One region of the Streptomyces sp. NBC_00461 genome, then DNA from elsewhere that is predicted to be linked to it. Evidence: riboswitches for the same ligand, from Rfam matches in the RefSeq annotation. Region 1 holds a riboswitch; the other holds the start of a gene.
The links. A riboswitch is a leader RNA that binds a small molecule or an ion and turns the genes downstream of it on or off. The one in region 1 is predicted to bind S-adenosylmethionine.
Positions count from the first base shown of each region.

Region 2: it holds a riboswitch for S-adenosylmethionine, as region 1 does, so the genes downstream of both, OG870_RS12740 (aminotransferase class V-fold PLP-dependent enzyme) here and thrC (threonine synthase) in region 1, are expected to answer to the same signal.

Region 1 is NZ_CP107902.1:4,528,139-4,538,811, reverse strand. Features, by position in the region: gene OG870_RS21160 (ROK family protein) at 1-923, opposite strand, end outside; gene OG870_RS21155 (ABC transporter substrate-binding protein) at 1,035-2,300, shown strand; gene OG870_RS21150 (DUF3263 domain-containing protein) at 2,347-2,580, shown strand; gene otsB (trehalose-phosphatase) at 2,669-3,556, shown strand; gene OG870_RS21140 (alpha,alpha-trehalose-phosphate synthase (UDP-forming)) at 3,609-5,027, opposite strand; gene OG870_RS21135 (glucosyl-3-phosphoglycerate synthase) at 5,153-6,097, opposite strand; SAM riboswitch class I at 6,268-6,423, shown strand; gene thrC (threonine synthase) at 6,442-7,725, shown strand; gene OG870_RS21125 (MoaD/ThiS family protein) at 7,836-8,111, shown strand; gene OG870_RS21120 (cold-shock protein) at 8,565-8,771, shown strand; gene groL (chaperonin GroEL) at 9,156-10,673, shown strand, end outside.
Region 2 is NZ_CP107902.1:2,671,808-2,682,480, reverse strand. Features, by position in the region: gene ctaD (aa3-type cytochrome oxidase subunit I) at 1-1,022, shown strand, start outside; gene OG870_RS12780 (cytochrome c oxidase subunit 4) at 1,019-1,417, shown strand; gene OG870_RS12775 (L,D-transpeptidase) at 1,550-2,806, shown strand; gene OG870_RS12770 (hypothetical protein) at 2,813-3,217, opposite strand; gene ctaE (aa3-type cytochrome oxidase subunit III) at 3,396-4,016, shown strand; gene qcrC (cytochrome bc1 complex diheme cytochrome c subunit) at 4,096-4,905, shown strand; gene qcrA (cytochrome bc1 complex Rieske iron-sulfur subunit) at 4,902-5,957, shown strand; gene qcrB (cytochrome bc1 complex cytochrome b subunit) at 5,954-7,606, shown strand; gene trpD (anthranilate phosphoribosyltransferase) at 7,751-8,815, shown strand; SAM riboswitch class IV at 8,892-9,008, shown strand; gene OG870_RS12740 (aminotransferase class V-fold PLP-dependent enzyme) at 9,133-10,497, shown strand; gene OG870_RS12735 (Lrp/AsnC family transcriptional regulator) at 10,614-10,673, opposite strand, start outside.

The DNA.
Region 1 (10,673 bases):
AGGAGATCCCAGGCCAGCAGCCCGGCGCCCAGACAGCCCGCCGCGTCGCCCAGCGCCGCGGGGACGATCGACGGCAGCTTCTGGAAGGTGATCCGCCGCCGGACGGCGTCCCGCAGCGGTGTGAACAAGGTTTCCCCCGCCTCCGCGAGGCCGCCACCGATGATCAGGGTGCGCGGGTCAAGCAAGGTGAGGGCGGTGACCAGGCCGTCGGCCAGGGCGTCCACCGCGTTCTGCCAGACCCGGACGGCGTTCGGGTCGCCGGACGCGACGGCCTTGGCGCAGTCGGCGGCGTCCGCGTCGGGGTCTCCCGAAGCCGTCGCCCAGGCCTCGCTGACGGCCGCCGCGGAGGCGTACCGCTCCAGGCAGCCGACCTGACCGCACGGACAGGCGGCGCCCCCGGGCCGTACGACGATGTGGCCGATCTCGCCCGCGAAGCCGTGCGCGCCCGCCTCCACCCGGCCCTCGATGCCGATCGCGCCAGCGATTCCGGTGCCGAGGGGGACGAAGAGGAAGCGGTCGGCGCCCATGCCCGCACCGATCCGGCCCTCGGCAAGCCCGCCGGTGCGCACGTCGTGGCCGAGGGCCACGGGGATGCCCAGCTTCGCGGCGAGCAGGTCGCGCAGGGGTACGTCGCGCCAGCCGAGGTTGGCCGCGTAGGCGGCGATGCCCCGGTCGGCGTCGACGATGCCGGGGACGGCGACGCCGGCGGCGGACGCGGGCTCGCCGAACCGCTCGGCGCCCAGGGCGCTGAGCTCGGCGGCGAAGTCGAGGATGCCCTCGACGACCGCGTCCGGCCCGCGCTCCCTCCCGGTCGCCCGGCGCGCCTGATGCAGCAGCACAGGGGCTCTGGGGGAGGTGTCGGCGGCGACCAGCGCCGCCTTCATCCCGGTGCCGCCCACATCGAGGGCGATGACATGTCTCACGGGGGACAGTGTGACCCCACGACCCGCGAGAGGTCTAGTCCACTTACGTGGTGTAGACCTATCGTGTCCATTTAATTGAACGGCGAGACAGCAGGGTTGAGGTCACAAGCAGTGCAGCGGCGTAGGACAGGAACGATCGCGGCGGTGTCCGCACTGGGCATGACGGCGGTCCTCGGCGGCTGCGGCCTCACCGGCGGTTCGGGTGACGTCACCCTGAAGCTGATCGCCGCGGACTACGGCGACTCCGCCGCCAACAGCTCCCAGAAGTACTGGGACAGGCTGGTGAAGGAGTACGAGAGCAAGCACTCCGGCGTGAAGATCGAGGTCAGCGTCTACTCCTGGAACGACGTCGACCGCAAGGTCAAGGAGCTGGTCGACGCCGGCCAGGCACCCGACATGGCGCAGATCGGCGCGTACGCCGACTACGCCGACAAGGGCCTGCTCTACACGGCCGACGACCTGCTCTCCATCACCACCCAGGCCGACCTCGCCTCCCAGCTGGCCACCGCGGGCCAGGTCAAGGGCGTGCAGTACGGGATGCCGTTCGCCGCCTCCACGCGCCTGCTCTTCTACAACAAGACCCTCTTCCGGAAGGCCGGCCTCACCCCGCCGAAGACCTGGAAGCAGCTGGCCGCCGACGCCGCGGCCCTCAAGACCGAGGGCGTGAAGTACCCGTACGCGCTGCCGCTCGGCCCGGAGGAGGCGCAGGCCGAGACGATGCAGTGGCTGCTGAGCGGCGGCGGTGGCTACACCGACGCCGTCGGCACGTACGGCATCGACTCCCCGCAGAACGTCGACACCTTCACCTGGCTCAAGGACGACCTGGTCGACAAGGGCCTGACCGGTCCTGTCGCGCCCGGCAGGCTGAACCGCGCCGCCGCCTTCGCCGCCTTCGCGAAGGGGGACGTCGGCATGCTCAACGGCCACCCCTCGCTGATGCAGATCGCCGCGAAGCAGGGTGTGAAGTTCGGCATGGTGCCGATGCCCGGCCTGGACGGCCAGCACAAGACCGCGATGGGCGTCGCCGACTGGATGATGGCGTTCAAGAAGAACGGCCACGCGGAACAGGTCGGCAAGTTCCTCGACTTCGTCTACAGCGAGAAGAACGTGCTCGACTTCTCCCGCGAGTACGACCTGCTGCCGGCCACCGCGTCCGCCTCCGAGGCCATGAGCACGGACAAGCAGGACGCCGACCTCAAGCCGTTCCTGGACCAGCTGCCGCTGTCCGAGCTGTACCCGGTCGGCAACACCTCCTGGGCCGATGTCGCCGCGGCGGTCAAGAAGAACATAGGCCGGGCGGTCGCCCCCGGCGGCAACCCGGCCGCCACCCTCGCACAGCTCCAGGCGACGGCCTCCAGGGCGGAGAACGCGGACTAGCAGTGCCGCGCAGGCGTTGTCAGTGGCGGGGGCTACCGTGCGGGGCATGGACCAGGAGCAGTTGGGCGACCGCGAGCAGGCCATCCTCGCCCTCGAACGCCGGGGCTTTCCGGGCCCCGGCGCCAAGGAGCGCGCGATACGCGAGGAGCTGGGCCTGGCCCCCGTCCGCTACTACCAGCTGCTGAACGCCCTGCTGGACGACGAGCGGGCGCTCGCCCACGACCCGGTGACGGTGAACAGGCTGCGCAGGGTGCGGGAGACACGGCGAGCGGAGCGCTGACCACGCCGACAACGGCGACAGTGCTGCCGACTGCCGTGCTCCCGCGGAGCCATGGGTGAGCCCGGCCGTCCGCGGTTAAGGTCACCGTATGGGCACCCATACGGATACGGACTCGACGCACTCCATGGACCCCCTGCCGACGCCCGCCACACAGGCGGGCCGCGACGGACTGGCCGCGATCCTCGCGCACCCGGGGAAGACGGTGGTCGGCCTCGACTTCGACGGCACCCTCGCCCCGATCGTGCCGGACCCCGAGCAGGCCCGCGCCCATCCCGAGGCGGTGCCCGCGCTCGCCGCCCTCGCCCCGAAGATCGCCTCCGTGGCGGTCGTCACCGGCCGCCCGGCCGGTGTCGCCGTACGGCACGGCGGGTTCGCGGGCGTGGCGGGCCTGGAGCACCTGGTCGTCCTCGGCCACTACGGCGCCGAACGCTGGGACGCGGTGAGCGGCAACGTCAGCGCGCCCGCCCCCCACCCCGGCGTCGCCGCCGTCCGCGCCGAACTCCCTGGTTTCCTGGACCGTATCGGTGCGTGGCAGGGCACGTGGATCGAGGAGAAGGGCCGAGCCGTCGCGGTCCACACCCGCCGCGCCCGCGACCCCCAGGCCGCCTTCGAGGCCCTGCGCGCACCCCTCACCGACCTCGCCGGCCGCCACGGCCTGATCGTGGAGCCCGGCCGCCTGGTCCTGGAACTGCGCCCGCCGGGCATGGACAAGGGCGTGGCCCTGCTGGAGTACGTCCGCGAGATCGGCGCGTCGGCCGTCCTCTATGCCGGCGACGACCTCGGCGACCTCCCGGCCTTCGCGGCCGTCGACAAACTCCGCTCCGACGGCGTCCCCGGCCTGCTGGTGTGCAGCGGCAGCGACGAGGTGACGGAGCTGCGGGAGCGGGCGGATGTGGTGGTGGACGGCCCGGAGGGGGTCGTACGCCTGCTGCGAGCACTGGCGGACCGAATTTCCCTCAGCCCGTCCGGCGTTTGAGGACGAGGCCGTTCAGGCCGAGAGCGGGGGCCTGGGGCGGCAGCCCCAGACCTCAGCCCCGCAAAGCCTCCAGCTGATCAAGAAACCACTGGGCAGGCGGCAACGCCGTAGCCGCGGCAGCCAGCCGTTTCGTCCGCTCGGCCCGCTCAGCCGCCGGCAGGCACAACGCGGCGTGCAGGGCGTCCGCCGTGCCGATCACGTCGTACGGGTTCACCGTCAGCGCGTCCTCGGCCAGCTCCTCATGGGCCCCCGCCTCCCGTGACAGCACCAGCGTGCAGCCCTCGTCCGAGACGACCGGCACCTCCTTGGCGACCAGGTTCATGCCGTCGCGGACGGGGTTGACGAGGGCCACGTCCCCCAGCCGGTACGCGGCCAGGGAGCGCGCGAAGTCGTCCTTGACGTGCAGCACCACCGGGGTCCAACCGGGCGTGCCGTAGCGGGAGTTGATCTCGTCCGCGACGCGCTGCACTTCGGCCGTGTAGTCCCGGTAGACCGCCAGGTCCTGGCGGGAGGGGTACGCGAGGGCGACATGCACCACCCGCTCGCGCCACTCGGGACGGTCGTCGAGGAGGTGCCGGTACGCCAGCAGCCCGCGCACGATGTTCTTCGACAGTTCGGTGCGGTCGACCCGCACGATCGCCTTGCGGCCCGCACCGATCTGCGCCCGCAGCGCGGCCATCCGCTCGTCGACGTCCGGCTCGTGCGACCGCTGCCGCAGGAAGTCGGCGTCCGCGCCCAGCCCGTGCACCCCGATCCGCGTACCGCCGAGCCCGCCCACCGGCTCGGTGCACGCCGTGAACGCCTCCGCCCAGCGCCGGGTCAGGAAACCCAGCCGGTCGGCGCCCAGCATCCCGCGCAGAAGCTGCTCGGCGATGTCGTCCGGCAGCATCCGGAAGTAGTCCACCGGAGCCCACGGTGTGTGCGAGAAGTGCCCGATCCTGAGGTCAGGCCGCAGTCGGCGCAGCATCCCCGGCACCAGACACAGGTGGTAGTCCTGCACGAGGACCGCGGCCCCCTCGGCCGCCTCCTCGGCCAGTGCCTCGGCGAAGGCCCGGTTGTAGGTCTCGTAGGACGCCCACTGCCGACGGAACTCCGCGTCGAAGACCGGCTCCAGCGGGGTCTGGTACAGCATGTGGTGGACGAACCAGAGGACCGAGTTCGCGATGCCGTTGTACGCGTCGGCGTGCACGTCGGCCGGGACGGCGAGCATCCGCACGCCGGCCTCGCCCTCCCCGCGCCGTACCGCCTCCCGGTCGCCGTCGCTCAGCGCCGAGCACACCCACAGGGCACCCGCGTCCGGCCCGATCGCGGACAGACCGGAGACCAGCCCGCCGCCGCCGCGCTTGGCGAGCAGCGAGCCGTCCTCCCGCACTTCGTACGAGACCGGGCCGCGGTTGGACGCGACCAGCACCTGATGCCCCTGATGAGCAGCAGCGCCCTGTGTGGAAGCCGTGGAAGCCGTGGAAGCCATAGACCTCAACCTAGCCCGGCCCGGAAACGCTCAAACGTTTGGTAGCGGTTCGGGGCGGACCGTATACGCCCCGTGACGCGCATCCGCCAGGAGACCCCGTCAAGCGACCCCGTCAAGCGACTCCGTCAGGCGACTTTGCGTGACGCGTACTCGGCGATCTCCTGCATCGGCGGCCGCTCCTCCGTGTCCACGGAGTAGGTGCGCGGCTCGAAACCGTCCTCGCCCCGCTCGAACTGGGTCAACGACGGCCGGATCAGGTGACCGCGGGCCAGTCTCAGCTGCGCCGTGCGGTAGATCGCGGCGGACATCCGGCCGAGCGCCTGCCCGTCCTGGTGCCGGTGCTTGCGCACGCCGACGTCCACCTGGGCGAGCGCGTCGAGGCCCACCAGATGCAGGGCGTCGATCAGCATGCCCAGCTCGACGCCGTACCCGACGGGGAAGGGAAGCCGTTCCAGCAGGCTGCGGCGGGCCGCGTACTCGCCGCCGAGCGGCTGTACGAAGCCGGCCAGCTGCGGCCAGTGCATGTTCAGCAGCGGGCGCGCCATGAGTTCGGTGACCCGGCCGCCCTGGCCTGCCGCGCCTGAGAGCGGGCGGTCGTACATGCCCTTGACCAGGTCGATCCCGGGGTCGGTGAGCAGCGGGCCGACGATCCCGTGGACGAAGTCGGAGGAGAACTCCTTCAGGTCGGCGTCGATGAAGCAGACGATGTCCCCGCTCGTGACGAGCAGGGACCGCCACAGCACCTCGCCCTTGCCGGGGACGGCCGGAAGGCGGGGCAGGATGTCGTCGCGGTGCACGACCCTGGCCCCGGCCGCCGCGGCGACCTCGGAGGTGCGGTCGGTGGACCCGGAGTCGACGACCACGATCTCGTCGACGAGCGGGACCTGCTGCATGAGGTCGTGACGGATGACCGCGACGATGTCGCCGACCGTCTCCTCCTCGTTGAGCGCGGGCAGCACGACACTGACCGACTGGCCCGTGCGGTGTTTGGCGGCGAGAATCTGGTGCAGCGGGCGATCGGTGAGGGACCAGGAGCGGGTGCTCAGCCAGCGCTCGACTTCTTCCAGCACGTACGCGGCTCCTTTGCGTTCTCTCGGCGAGCGTGGATTCTGTGTGATCCATCTCGCGCATCGGACGGCTATCTCAACTGTCCTGGCCTTCGGTTACAGTCTTGAACAACGCTGATGACCATCGCATGTCGGGGGTCGTCCCGCGTTCAACGAGTTCAACAACTACATACCGCTCATCCAGAGGGGCAGAGGGATACGGCCCGATGAAGCCCCGGCAACCCTCCAGTCGGTTCTCGTAGATCGATATTGATCATTCCGCGAGGCTCCCGGCTAGGGAAGGTGCCAAATCCGTCTCACGGCGAGATGCGTCGTGGGGAAGATGAGGAGAAAGGGCCTCGCCTCACATGGCTGCGCAGACTGTTGCAAGCACCACGAACACCGTCGATCTGGGTCCCGCCGCGGCTCTCTCGTGCCGAGAGTGCGGTCACCGGGTACCCCTCGGTCCGGTCTTCGCCTGCGAGGAGTGTTTCGGCCCGCTGGAGATCGCGTACGACTTCTCGGCCTACGACACCGAGGAGCTCCGCAAGCAGATCGAGGCGGGTCCCGCGAACATCTGGCGCTATGCGCCGCTGCTGCCCGTCCCCGCGGACGTGGCGGACAAGCCGAACATCAACCCTGGCTGGACCAAGCTCGTCAAGGCCGACAACCTCGCGCGCGAGCTGGGCGTCGACGCCGGCAAGCTCTTCGTGAAGGACGACTCCGGCAACCCGACGCACTCCTTCAAGGACCGCGTCGTCGCCCAGGCCATCGAGGCCGCGCGCGCCTTCGGCTTCACCACCCTCTCCTGCTCCTCCACCGGCAACCTCGCCGGTGCGGTGGGTGCCGCCGCCGCCCGCGCCGGCTTCCGCTCCTGCGTCTTCATCCCGCACGACCTGGAGCAGGGCAAGGTCGTCATGGCCGCGGTCTACGGCGGCGAGCTCGTCGGCATCGAGGGCAACTACGACGACGTGAACCGCTTCTGCTCCGAGCTGATCGGCGACCCGGCCGGCGAGGGCTGGGGTTTCGTCAACGTCAACCTGCGGCCGTACTACGCCGAGGGCTCCAAGACCCTGGCGTACGAGATCTGCGAGCAGCTCGGCTGGCAGCTCCCGGACCAGCTGGTCGTCCCGATCGCCTCCGGCTCCCAACTCACGAAGATCGACAAGGGTCTGCAGGAACTGATCAAGCTCGGGCTCGTCGAGGACAAGCCGTACAAGATCTTCGGCGCGCAGGCCGAGGGCTGCTCGCCGGTGTCGGTCGCGTACAAGGCGGGCCACGACGTCGTACGGCCGCAGAAGCCGAACACCATCGCCAAGTCGCTGGCGATCGGCAACCCGGCGGACGGTCCGTATGTCCTCGACATCGCCCGTCGCACCGGTGGTGCGGTGGAGGACGTGAATGACGAGCAGGTCGTCGACGCGATTCGGCTGCTCGCCCAGACCGAGGGCATCTTCGCGGAGACCGCCGGCGGGGTGACTGTCGGCGTGACGAAGAAGCTGATCGAGAACGGTCTGCTGGATCCGACGCTGACGACGGTCGTCCTGAACACCGGTGACGGTCTCAAGACCCTCGACGCGGTGGCCGGCACGGGGCTGACGGCGACGATTCGCCCCAACCTGGAGTCGTTCCGCGACGCTGGGCTCGTGTAGTTGTCTTTAGTCTGCGGGTCGCTGGGGGCTGATCGCGCCCGCGCGGCGGTAGTCGCACATCAAGCACAGCCCCGCCCCCCGAGGGCGCGTACCTGACCGGAGGTTTGAACATGAGCGTTTCCGTCCGCATCCCCACCATCCTGCGCACCTACACCGGGGGCCAGGCCGAGGTCGCTGCTGAAGGGGCCAACCTCGGCGAGGTCATCGCCGACCTGGAGAAGAAGCACACGGGTATCGCCGCGCGCGTTCTCGACGACCAGGGCAAGCTGCGCCGCTTCGTCAATGTGTACGTGAACGACGACGACGTGCGCTTCGAGCAGGGGCTGGAGACGGCGACGCCGGATGGTGCGGGCGTCTCGATCATCCCGGCCGTCGCCGGAGGCTGACCCGAAACAGGTCGAACGACCCGATTATTACCGTCGGTAATGTCGGTCACCGAGAGTTCATCGAATTGCCCCCTCCGTGAGAGAAACGGAGGGGGCAATTCTGCATGGTTGAGCACGGTACAGTTGGGGAACCCGCTTGGCTCCGTATGCCGGATGCATATGAGTTCTCTCTTTTCAGGCTATGAGAAGCAGCCAAAGTGTGCGGGTTTTTTGCGTCTTATGCTCCTTTTGTGGGGTCCGACTTGCCCTGTATTCGGGCGAATTCTCGGTAAATTCCCGATCGGTCGTGCCCGGATTTCTCGTCCGATTGACCTGTTGCAGACGGCAGTTGGACAGATACATTCGGCCGCGGTCGACGCGTTCCGGCGCACGCCCCCAACCGTGGGGGGTGAGGTCTGACCCGGATCCGCGAAGTGTGGATCTGTGCAAGGGCCAGTAATAGGGGAGTTAGGCATGGCTCAGGGCACCGTCAAGTGGTTCAACGCGGAGAAGGGGTACGGCTTCATCGCGGTCGACGGTGGTGCGGATGTTTTCGTCCACTACAGTGCGATTCAGATGGACGGCTACCGCACCCTGGAAGAGGGTCAGCGGGTCGATTTCGAGATCTCGCAAGGCCAGAAGGGGCCGCAGGCGGACATGGTCCGGCTGGCGGCCGGCTGAAGCACGCGCCGGGTTACTGCAGCGACGTTCTTCTTTATTGATCGAAGGGCTCGCGCCTCAGGGTGCGGGCCCTTCGGCATGCCCGGGGTTCCCGCGCCGGGCCCCCGCGGCCACGTGTCCGATCCCCGGGAGGCGCTTGCGCCCGCCCGTCGCCCGACCGTCACCCCTCAAACGAGCCTGCTTCGCGGGCGCACCTTGCACTCGGGAGGGGCGAGTGCTAATCATTGGCGTTAGCACTCTGAAGGTGAGAGTGACAACGAAGGACCGGGTCGGTGAGGCCCGCAGGCCGGGTGGGGCAAGGAACCACAAGGTGTGCGAGCCGTCCGTCGCGGGCGCGGGCGCGGTCCGAAGGAATCACCCCCAGTCCTGGAGGGACCACTTCACATGGCCAAGATCATCGCGTTCGACGAGGAGGCGCGGCGCGGCCTCGAGCGCGGCATGAACCAGCTCGCGGACGCCGTCAAGGTGACGCTCGGCCCCAAGGGCCGCAACGTCGTCCTCGAGAAGAAGTGGGGCGCCCCCACGATCACCAACGATGGTGTCTCCATCGCCAAGGAGATCGAGCTCGAGGACCCGTACGAGAAGATCGGCGCCGAGCTGGTCAAGGAAGTCGCCAAGAAGACGGACGACGTCGCCGGTGACGGTACGACCACCGCGACCGTTCTCGCCCAGGCCCTCGTCAAGGAAGGCCTGCGCAACGTAGCCGCCGGCGCCAACCCGATGGCCCTCAAGCGCGGTATCGAGAAGGCCGTCGAGGCCGTCTCCGGTGCCCTCCTTGAGCAGGCCAAGGACGTGGAGACCAAGGAGCAGATCGCTTCGACGGCCTCCATCTCCGCCGCCGACACCCAGATCGGCGAGCTCATCGCCGAGGCCATGGACAAGGTCGGCAAGGAAGGCGTCATCACCGTCGAGGAGTCCCAGACCTTCGGTCTGGAGCTGGAGCTCACCGAGGGTATGCGCTTCGACAAGGGCTACATCTCGGCGTACTTCGCCACCGACATGGAGCGGATGGAGGCGTCGCTCGACGACCCGTACATCCTCATCGCCAACTCCAAGATCGGCTCCGTCAAGGACCTGCTCCCGCTCCTGGAGAAGGTCATGCAGTCGGGCAAGCCGCTGCTGATCATCGCCGAGGACGTCGAGGGCGAGGCCCTGTCGACCCTGGTCGTCAACAAGATCCGCGGCACCTTCAAGTCCGTCGCCGTCAAGGCCCCGGGCTTCGGCGACCGCCGCAAGGCGATGCTGAACGACATCGCCATCCTCACCGGCGGCGAGGTCATCTCCGAGGAGGTCGGTCTCAAGCTCGAGAACACCTCCCTCGACCTGCTGGGCCGCGCCCGCAAGGTGGTCATCACCAAGGACGAGACGACCATCGTCGACGGCGCCGGCTCCACGGAGCAGGTGCAGGGCCGGGTCAACCAGATCCGTGCCGAGATCGAGAACAGCGACTCGGACTACGACCGCGAGAAGCTGCAGGAGCGCCTGGCGAAGCTCGCCGGCGGTGTCGCGGTCATCAAGGCCGGCGCTGCCACCGAGGTGGAGCTCAAGGAGCGCAAGCACCGCATCGAGGACGCCGTCCGCAACGCCAAGGCCGCCGTCGAGGAGGGCATCGTCGCCGGTGGTGGCGTCGCGCTCATCCAGGCGTCCAGCGTCTTCGAGAAGCTGGACCTCGAAGGTGACGAGGCGACCGGCGCCAACGCCGTGCGCATCGCGCTTGAGGCCCCGCTGAAGCAGATCGCCGTCAACGCCGGCCTCGAAGGCGGTGTCGTGGTGGAGAAGGTGCGCAACCTGACCCCGGGCCACGGCCTGAACGCCGCGACCGGCGAGTACGTCGACCTGGTCAAGGAAGGCATCATCGACCCGGCGAAGGTCACGCGCTCTGCCCTGCAGAACGCCGCCTCC
Region 2 (10,673 bases), 1.9 Mb from region 1:
AGGCGGATCGGAAGTTCGGGGCGCATGTCTTCGACGCGGCCAACGGCGGCGCGCTGCTGTGGCAACACCTCTTCTGGTTCTTCGGCCATCCAGAGGTGTACATCATCGCGCTGCCGTTCTTCGGCATCATCTCCGAGGTCATCCCGGTCTTCTCCCGCAAGCCGATGTTCGGCTACATGGGCCTGATCGGCGCGACCATCGCGATCGCCGGCCTGTCCGTGACGGTGTGGGCCCACCACATGTACGTCACCGGCGGTGTGCTGCTGCCGTTCTTCTCCTTCATGACGTTCCTCATCGCCGTACCGACCGGCGTGAAGTTCTTCAACTGGATCGGAACGATGTGGAAGGGGTCCTTGTCCTTCGAGACCCCGATGCTCTGGGCCACCGGCTTCCTGGTCACCTTCACCTTCGGCGGCCTCACCGGTGTCATCCTGGCCTCGCCGCCGATGGACTTCCACGTGTCCGACTCGTACTTCGTGGTGGCGCACTTCCACTACGTGGTGTTCGGCACCGTCGTCTTCGCGATGTTCTCCGGCTTCCACTTCTGGTGGCCGAAGATGACCGGCAAGATGCTCGACGAGCGGCTCGGCAAGATCACGTTCTGGACGCTGTTCATCGGCTTCCACGGCACCTTCCTGGTCCAGCACTGGCTGGGCGCCGAGGGCATGCCCCGTCGTTACGCGGACTACCTCGCGGCCGACGGCTTCACCGCCCTGAACACGATCTCGACGATCAGCTCGTTCCTGCTCGGCATGTCGATCCTGCCGTTCCTCTACAACGTGTGGAAGACGGCCAAGTACGGCAAGCCGGTCGGTGTCGACGACCCGTGGGGCTACGGCCGCTCGCTCGAGTGGGCCACCTCGTGCCCGCCGCCGCGGCACAACTTCCTCACCCTGCCGCGGATTCGCAGTGAATCCCCGGCGTTCGACCTGCATCACCCTGAGATCGCCGCTCTCGACCAGCTCGAGAACGCGCCTCACGGTGAGAAGGCTCTGGCTGGTGGCAAGGAGGCCGGCAAGTGAAGGTTCAGGGCAAGATGTTCATGTGGCTGAGCGTCTTCGTCCTCGCCATGGCGGTCGTCTATGGCGTGTGGTCGAAGGAGCCGGCCGGTACCACGGCCCTCTTCCTGGCGTTCGGTCTGTGCATCATGGTCGGCTTCTACCTCGGCTTCACGGCCAAGCGGGTCGACGCGGGTGCCATGGACAACAGGGACGCGGACGTCGCGGACGACGCCGGCGAGGTCGGGTTCTTCAGCCCGCACAGCTGGCAGCCGCTCGCCCTCGGTTTCGGTGGCGCGCTGGCCTTCCTGTCGATCGCGATCGGCTGGTGGCTGCTGTACTTCTCCGCTCCGATCATCATGATCGGCCTCTACGGCTGGGTCTTCGAGTACTACCGCGGTGAGAACCGCACCCAGTAGCACGCGCAGAGCGCAAAGGGAGCCCGGACACTCCGTCAGGAGCGTCCGGGCTCCTGCGTTTGCCGCAATACCGTTCGCTCGAACGAGTCACCCGGCGCGCCGTGCTTGACGAACGTCCATAGCGTGAGGGACATGAACCACTCTCCGCGCACCCGCATCGTCGTCAGCTGCACGCTGCTGGTGATCGCCCTCGGCGCGGGCGGCACCTCTTGCAGCAGCGGCGGCAACCCGCTGACCGACAAGCCGTACGACGCGACGGACCAGATCTCCTTCAAGGGCCCCACGGGAGACGGGAAGAAGGCCGACCCGGACAAGCCCCTGGAGGTCACCGCCGACGACGACCGCATCACCGACGTCACGGCCGTGGACGCCACAGGCCGCTATGTGACGGGCGAACTCTCCGACGACGGCTCCCGCTGGCACAGCACCTCCCCGCTCGCCGCCAACGCGCACTACACGGTGCGGGTGAGCACGGAGGACGACGACGGGGCACCGGGACGCAAGGTCCTCGACTTCGACACCACCACGCCCACCACCAAGAAGAGCCTGGGCGTGACGTTCGGGCCCAAGTCGGGGACGTACGGCGTCGGCCAGCCCGTCACCGCCGAACTGGACAAACCCGTCAAGGACAAGGCACAACGGGCCGTCGTCGAACGGGCCCTACGGGTGGACGCCGTGCCCGCCGTGCAGGGCGCCTGGCACTGGGTGAGCGACAAGGAACTCCACTACCGCCCCAAGGACTACTGGCCCGCCCAGGCCACCGTCCAGGTCCACAGCGACCTCGACGGCGTCAAGGTCGGCGACCGCCTGTGGGGCACCAAGAGCAAGGCGCTGAAGCTCACCATCGGCGACAGCATCGTCGCCGTCACCGACGCGGCCTCGCACTCCATGACGGTCTACAAGAACGGCGAGGACATCAAAGAGCTCCCCGTCACCACCGGCAAGCCCGGCTTCGACACCCGCAACGGCGTCAAGGTGGTCCTGGGCAAGCAGTACTTCGTACGTATGCGCAGCGCCACGGTCGGCATCGCCGAGGGCAGCGCGGACTCGTACGACCTGCCCGTCTACTACGCGACCCGCCTGACCTGGAGCGGCGAGTACGTGCACGCCGCCCCCTGGTCCGTCGGCTCCCAGGGCTACGCCAACGTCAGCCACGGCTGCACCGGCATGAGCACCAGCAACGCCGAGTGGTTCTTCGACACCGTCCACGAGGGCGACGTGGTGAAGGTCGTCAACTCAGGCGGCGACACCATGGAGCCCTTCGGCAACGGCTTCGGTGACTGGAACCTCACCTGGCAGAACTGGCGCACCGGCAGCGCACTGGTCGCCGGCACGCCGGACGGGCCGAGCTCGGCGGAGCGAGCCCGGCTCAGGCCGCAGAGCGTCTGAGGAGCTCTAGGCGCTCTGCTGAAGCCTCTTCTGCCGCAGCAGGGAGGCCAACGCGGCCGCGAACTCCACAGGATCCGCAGGGAGCGTCACAGCCGCGTCCGCACGGCTCCAGGTCGCCAGCCACGCGTCCTGCGGCCGGCCGATCAGCAGCAGCACCGGCGGGCAGTTGAACACCTCGTCCTTGATCTGGCGGCACACGCCCATGCCGCCCATGGGCACGGCCTCGCCGTCCAGGACACAGACGTCGATCCCGCCCCTGTCCAGCTCCTTGAGGACGGCCGCGGGCGTCGCGCATTCCAGGAACTCGACGACGGGAGCGTCCGGCGCAGGCCTGCGTCCGGTCGCCAACCGGACTTGTTCGCGGGTGTTGGAGTCATCGCTGTAGACCAGCACCGTGGCGGTCGCCTGCATCGTTCCTCCGCATCGTTGGTCGGGAACATCGGTTACCGATGGGGCGGATGCTACTCCCATGAACACCGCGTCAACACCTGTTGGAACACGGCTTCGATGGGCCATACGGGCAGTACACGCGGTACGGACACTCCGAACAGCACCCCCCGGAGTGAGGGCGGGATAAGGGACCGACATAATGTCGGTCGTGGCGACAGCAACGACAGTAGAAACCGGGCACGCGCACCCGTCGGTCAACCGGCCGAACCTCACCAGCGTCGGAACCATCATCTGGCTGAGTTCCGAGCTGATGTTCTTCGCGGCCCTCTTCGCGATGTATTTCACCCTGCGATCGGTGACCGGTCCGGATCACTGGAAGGAGATGGCGAGCCATCTCAACCTTCCGTTCTCCGCGACCAACACCACGATCCTGGTGCTCTCCTCCCTGACCTGCCAGCTCGGCGTCTTCGCCGCCGAGCGCGGGGACGTGAAGAAGCTCCGGGGCTGGTTCATCGTCACCTTCGTCATGGGTGCGATCTTCATCGGCGGTCAGGTCTTCGAGTACACGGAGCTGGTGACGAAGGACGGGCTCTCGCTCTCCTCCGACCCGTACGGCTCGGTGTTCTACCTGACCACCGGGTTCCACGGCATGCACGTGACGGGCGGCCTCATCGCCTTCCTGTTCGTCCTCGGCCGCACCTACGCGGCGAAGAGGTTCACCCACGAGCAGGCGACCGCGGCCATCGTCGTGTCCTACTACTGGCACTTCGTCGATGTCGTGTGGATCGGCCTCTTCGCCACGATCTACCTGATCAAGTAGCCGGGACCGTTCCCGCGTGCGCCCACAGGCGCACATCCCAGAAGCATCGACGCAGAAGATCCTGACACCGGGGTAATCCGTGAAAAAGCTCTCCGCACGACGACGCCATCCCATGGCGGCGCTCGTCGTCCTACTCCTCGCGCTGGCATGCACCGGGGGGCTGTACGCCGCGTTCGCACCCGCGAGCAAGGCGCAGGCCGATGAAACAGCCCAGTCTCTCGCTATCGTCGAGGGCAAGAAGCTCTACTCCGTGGGCTGCGCCAGCTGCCACGGCACCGGCGGTCAGGGCACCTCCGACGGTCCGAGCCTCGTGGGCGTGGGCAGCGCGGCGGTCGACTTCCAGGTCGGCACCGGCCGTATGCCGGCCCAGCAGCCGGGCGCGCAGATCCCGAAGAAGAAGGTCATCTACACGCAGGCCGAGATCGACCAGCTCGCGGCGTACATCTCCTCCCTCGGCGCCGGTCCGAACGTCCCGACGCAGGCGCAGTACGGCCCGGAAGGTGCTGACATCGCCAAGGGTGGCGAACTGTTCCGCACCAACTGCGCGCAGTGCCACAACTTCACCGGCAAGGGCGGCGCGCTGACGCACGGCAAGTACGCGCCTAGTCTTGAAGGCGTCGACCCGAAGCACATCTACGAGGCCATGCAGACCGGCCCGCAGAACATGCCGTCGTTCCCCGACACCACGCTGTCGGAGCAGAACAAGAAGGACATCATCGCGTACCTGAACGCGGTCAACGGTGACGACACCGAGAGCCCCGGCGGTCTTGAGCTGGGCGGTCTCGGCCCGGTCTCCGAGGGCCTGTTCGCCTGGATCTTCGGACTCGGCGCGCTGATCGCGGTCGCCGTCTGGGTCGCCGCTCGGACCGCAAAGGCCAAGAAGTCATGAGTAGCCAAGACATTCCAGAAGAGAACCTGCCCGCAGAGCAGGACGCGCACGGCACCGTGAGCATCGCGGACGAGAAGAACCCGTTCGCGGACCCCGGTCTGCCGCCCCACGAGCACCGTGTCCAGGACATCGACGAGCGGGCCGCCAAGCGGTCCGAGCGTGTGGTGGCCATGCTGTTCACGGTCTCCATGCTCGCCACGGTGGGCTTCATCGCCTCGTACGTGGCGATCCCGCACGACAAGGCGATCTACGTCTTCCCGATCGGTCACATCAACGCGCTGAACTTCGCGCTGGGCCTGACCCTGGGCCTCGCGCTGTTCGCCATCGGCGCCGGCGCGGTCCACTGGGCCCGCACCCTGATGTCCGACGAGGAGGTCGCCGACGAGCGTCACCCGATCGAGGCCTCGCCCGAGGTCAAGGCCAAGGTGATGGACGACTTCCGGCAAGGTGCCAAGGAGTCCGCGCTCGGTCGTCGCAAGCTGATCCGCAACACGATGTTCGGTGCTCTGGCCCTGTTCCCGCTCTCCGGCGTCATGCTGCTGCGCGACCTCGGCCCGCTGCCGGGTACGAAGCTCCGCCACACGCTGTGGTCCAAGGGCAAGCTGCTCGTCAACATGAACACGAACGAGCCGCTGCGTGCCTCGGACGTCGCGGTCGGCTCGCTCACCTTCGCCAAGCCCGAGGGCCTGGAGGAGCACGACGAGAACTTCCAGACCGAGATCGCCAAGGCGGCCCTGATGATCGTCCGGATCCAGCCGGACAACATCAAGGACAAGCGCGAGCTCGAGTGGTCGCACGAGGGCATCGTCGCGTACTCGAAGATCTGCACCCACGTCGGCTGCCCGATCTCGCTGTACGAGCAGCAGACGCACCACGTGCTGTGCCCCTGCCACCAGTCCACCTTCGACCTCTCCGACGGTGCCCGGGTGATCTTCGGCCCCGCCGGTCACGCCCTGCCGCAGCTGCGCATCGGCGTGAACGACCAGGGTTACCTCGAGGCGCTCGGCGACTTCGAAGAGCCCGTCGGTCCTGCATTCTGGGAGCGCGGATGAGCAGCAACGAGACCAACGGGACCCCCGGGAACAACGCGGGGCGGCGCGGCGACGCGCCCGCCGGCGAGCGCGTCGCCGACTGGGCCGACGGCCGTCTGGGGATCTACTCCCTGGCCAAGTCCAACATGCGCAAGATCTTCCCCGACCACTGGTCGTTCATGCTGGGCGAGGTCTGCCTCTACAGCTTCATCATCATCATCCTCACGGGTGTGTACCTGACGTTGTTCTTCCACCCGTCGATGAACGAGGTGGAGTACCACGGCAGCTACATCCCGCTGCAGGGCCAGATGATGTCCGAGGCGTTCAACTCGACCATGCACATCTCCTTCGATGTGCGCGGTGGTCTGCTGATCCGGCAGATCCACCACTGGGCCGCGCTGATCTTCCTCGCGGGCATGTTCGTGCACATGATGCGTGTGTTCTTCACGGGCGCGTTCCGCAAGCCGCGTGAGGTCAACTGGCTGTTCGGCTTCCTGCTGCTCGTCCTCGGCATGTTCACCGGCTTCACCGGCTACTCGCTCCCGGACGACCTGCTCTCCGGCACCGGTGTCCGCTTCATGGAGGGCGCGGTCCTGTCCGTGCCGATCGTCGGCACGTACCTGTCGATGTTCCTCTTCGGCGGCGAGTTCCCGGGCGGCGACTTCGTGGCCCGCTTCTACTCGGTCCACATCCTGCTGCTGCCGGGCATCATGCTCGGTCTGCTGGTCGGCCACCTGATCCTGGTCTTCTACCACAAGCACACGCAGTTCGCGGGCGCCGGACGTACGAACAACAACGTCGTGGGCATGCCGCTGCTGCCGGTGTACATGGCCAAGGCCGGAGGGTTCTTCTTCCTGGTCTTCGGTGTCATCGCGGCCATCGCGGCGATCGCCTCGATCAACCCGATCTGGTCCATGGGCCCCTACCGGCCGGACATGGTCTCCACGGGCGCCCAGCCCGACTGGTACATGGGCTTCTCCGAGGGCCTGATCCGTGTCATGCCGGGCTGGGAGATCAACCTCTGGGGCCACACGCTCGTCCTGGGCGTGTTCATCCCGCTGGTGATCTTCCCGCTGGTCCTGGTCTCGATCGCGGTCTACCCGTTCATCGAGTCCTGGGTCACCGGCGACAAGCGCGAGCACCACATCCTGGACCGTCCGCGCAACGCCCCGACGCGTACCGCGTTCGGTGCCGCGTGGATCTCCTGGTACTTCGTGCTGATGATCGGTGGCGGCAACGACCTGTGGGCCACGCACTTCCACCTGTCGATCAACTCGATCACCTGGTTCGTGCGCGTCGGCTTCTTCGTCGTGCCGGTCCTCGTGTTCATCGCCACCAAGCGGGTCTGCCTCGGCCTCCAGCGCCGGGACAAGGACAAGGTGCTGCACGGCCGCGAGTCGGGCATCATCAAGCGCCTGCCGCACGGTGAGTTCATCGAGGTCCACGAGCCGCTCAGCCAGGACGCGCTGCACACCCTCACGGCGCACGAGCAGTACAAGCCGGCCAAGATCGGCCCGACGACCGACGACAACGGCGTCGAGCGCAAGGTGAAGGGCTCCGAGAAGCTCCGCGCCAAGCTCAGCGAGGCGTACTTCGGCGAGGAGTCCCAGATTCCGAAGCCGACCGTCGAGGAGTACAAGGAGATCACGAGCGGCCACGGCCACCACTGATCGCTGCGGCGTCGCCACGCCACAGCAAAGGGCCCCGTCCGGTGTTCGGACGGGGCCCTTTGTCATGCCTTCCGGCTGGATAGGGTGGGGGTCGCGGACTCTGCTACGAGTTCACACTCTTCTACGACACCCAGGAGCGGCCTTATGAGCGCTGTGACCCCCGCTGGAGGCGACACCGCGGCGGGCCGTTCCTGGCCCGAGGTACTGAACGCCCTGCTGTACGGCCGCGACCAGAGCGCCGACGCGACGGCCTGGGCGATGGACCAGATCATGCGGGGTGAGGCGACGGACGCCCAGATCGCGGGCTTCGTCGTCGCCCTGCGCGCCAAGGGCGAGACCGTCGAGGAGATCACCGGCGTGGTCCGGGCGATGTACGAGCACGCCAAGGTGATCGAGGTGTCGGGCCGCACGGTCGACATCGTCGGCACGGGCGGCGACGGCGCCAAGACGGTGAACATCTCCACGATGTCGGCGCTCGTGGTGGCCGGCGCCGGCGCGAAGGTCGTCAAGCACGGCAATCGCGCGGCCTCGTCGGCGTCCGGTGCCTCGGACGTCCTGGAGAAGCTGGGCGTCAACCTCGACCTCACGCCCGCGCGGGTGGCGGAGGTGGCCGAGGAGGCGGGCATCACGTTCTGCTTCGCGGTGAAGTTCCACCCGGCGCTGCGTCATGTCGCCGCCGCCCGCGGCCAGTTGGGCATCCGGACGGTGTTCAACGCGCTGGGCCCGCTGACCAACCCGGCGAAGGTCAAGGCCCAGGCGGTCGGCGTCGCCGACCCCCGGCTGGCGCCGATGATCGCGGGCGTCCTGGCCGAGCGCGGCAACTCCTCGCTCGTCTTCCGCGGCGACGACGGCCTCGACGAACTGACCACGACGGCCACCTCCCACGTCTGGATCGTCCGGGACGGCAAGGTCACCGAGGAGTCCTTCGACCCCCGTGATGTCGGCCTCGAACTGGTGCCGGTGCAGGCCCTGCGCGGCGCCGACCCGTCGTTCAACGCGGAGGTCGCCCGCAGGCTCCTGGACGGTGAGACGGGCCCGGTCCGCGACGCCGTTCTGCTGAACTCGGCGGCGGCGCTCGTGGCGCTCGATCCGGGCTCCGGGACGCTCGCCGAGCAGCTGCGGGCCGGGATGGACAGGGCGGCGGACTCGATCGACTCGGGCGCGGCCAAGCGGACGCTGGAGCGCTGGGTGGCGGCCAGCAACCGCTGAGGTGTCACGCGGGGCGCAGTCCAGAATCCGGACTGCGCCTTGCGCACCGAAGATCGTATGGCAGGATGTCGTACCAGGTCATGAGTGACAGTCATGAGGCCCCGGCCGACTGTCCGGCAACCCTCCGTCCGTGGCGGGGTGCCCCGGGTGAAGACCAGGCCGTGCACAACAAGGTGTGCGGCAAGCGCGGACCCCTCCCACCGCCAGGGGTCCTGGTCGTCGAGGAGTCTTCTGTGAGCAAGCGAATGCGATAGGGCGTAGTGCCCTGCCTCCGCGTACCCCTTTTCACTTTTCCTTGCCTCTCACGGGAGTTCCCCATGTCTGTCTCCTCCGCTGCCATCGCCCAGACCATTTGTGCCCCGCTGCCCGTTCTGGGCCGGGATGTCACCGTCCCGCTCGTGACGGGCGGCGAGGTCACCTACGCCGCGCTCGACTACGCGGCCAGCGCCCCCGCCCTCCAGCGGGTCTGGGACGACGTGGCGGCCTACGCCCCGTACTACGGCAGCGTCCACCGCGGCGCCGGATACCTCTCCCAGCTGTCGACCGACCTGTTCGAGAACGCCCGCAGGACGGTCGCGGAGTTCCTCGACTGCCGTCCCGACGACCAGCTGGTCTTCACCCGCTCCACGACGGACTCGCTCAACCTCCTCGCCGCCGCGCTCCCCGCCGACTGCCAGGTCTTCGTCTTCGAGACCGAGCACCACGCCAGCCTGCTCCCGTGGCAGGACGCCCGGGTCACCTACCTCGACGCCCCGCGCACCCCGCGGCAGGCCGTCGAGACCCTGGAGCGTGCCCTCGCCGACCGTGACCCGTACGGCCCGGCACTGGTCTGCGTGACCGGCGCCTCGAACGTCACCGGCGAGCTGTGGCCGGTGCGCGAGCTGGCGGCGGCCGCGCACGCCCACGGTGCCCGCATCGTCCTGGACGCGGCCCAGCTCGCCCCCCACCACCCGGTCTCCGTGCGGGACCTCGACGTCGACTGGGTCGCCTTCTCCGGCCACAAGCTGTACGCGCCCTTCGGCTCCGGCGTGCTGGCCGGCCGCGCCGACTGGCTCCGGGCCGCCGACCCCTACCTCGCGGGCGGCGGCGCCAGCCGCAGGGTCACGCGGCGCGAGGACGGGGGAGTGGACGTGGAGTGGCACGAAAGCGCCGCCCGCCACGAGGCCGGCTCCCCGAACGTGATCGGCGTCCACTCCATCGCGTCGGCCTGCAAGGCCCTCACCGAGGCCGGCTTCGACACGCTGGTCGCCCGCGAGCAGCACCTGATCGAGACGGTGAAGGCGGGCCTCGCCGAGGTCCCGGAGGTCCGGATCCTCTCCCTCTTCGGCGACGACGCGCCCCGGGTCGGCGTGATCTCCTTCGTCGTCGAGGGCTGGAACAGCTCGCACTTCGCCGCCGCGCTCTCCGCCGAGTACGGCATCGGCGTCCGCGACGGCCTCTTCTGCGCCCACCCGCTGGTCCGCACCCTGCTGGGCAGCGACCCGCAGACCCAGGGCGAGTGCGGCGCCCCCGAGGCGGCCCCGGGTGAGAAGTCCCTCAACGCGATCCGCGTGAGCTTCGGGGCAGGAACGCCGGACGAGCACGTCGAGCGCTTCGTCAGCGCCGTCAGGGAACTGGTGACGGACGGCGCGAAGTGGACGTACAGGACAGAGGACGGCCGCTGCGTACCCGCGGTGAGCTGACCGCCCCAAAGGGGCGCGGGGCTGTGACATTGTGCGGCTCCGCCGCGTGGGCGCGACCAGCCACGACGGACCAGCAGTCGCACGCGTGGCGTGCCCCGCAGACGACTAGGCGTCGATCACGAGTCCAACCCGATGGCGAAAGCAGCCTCCAGGTCATGCTGCGAGTACGTCCGGAA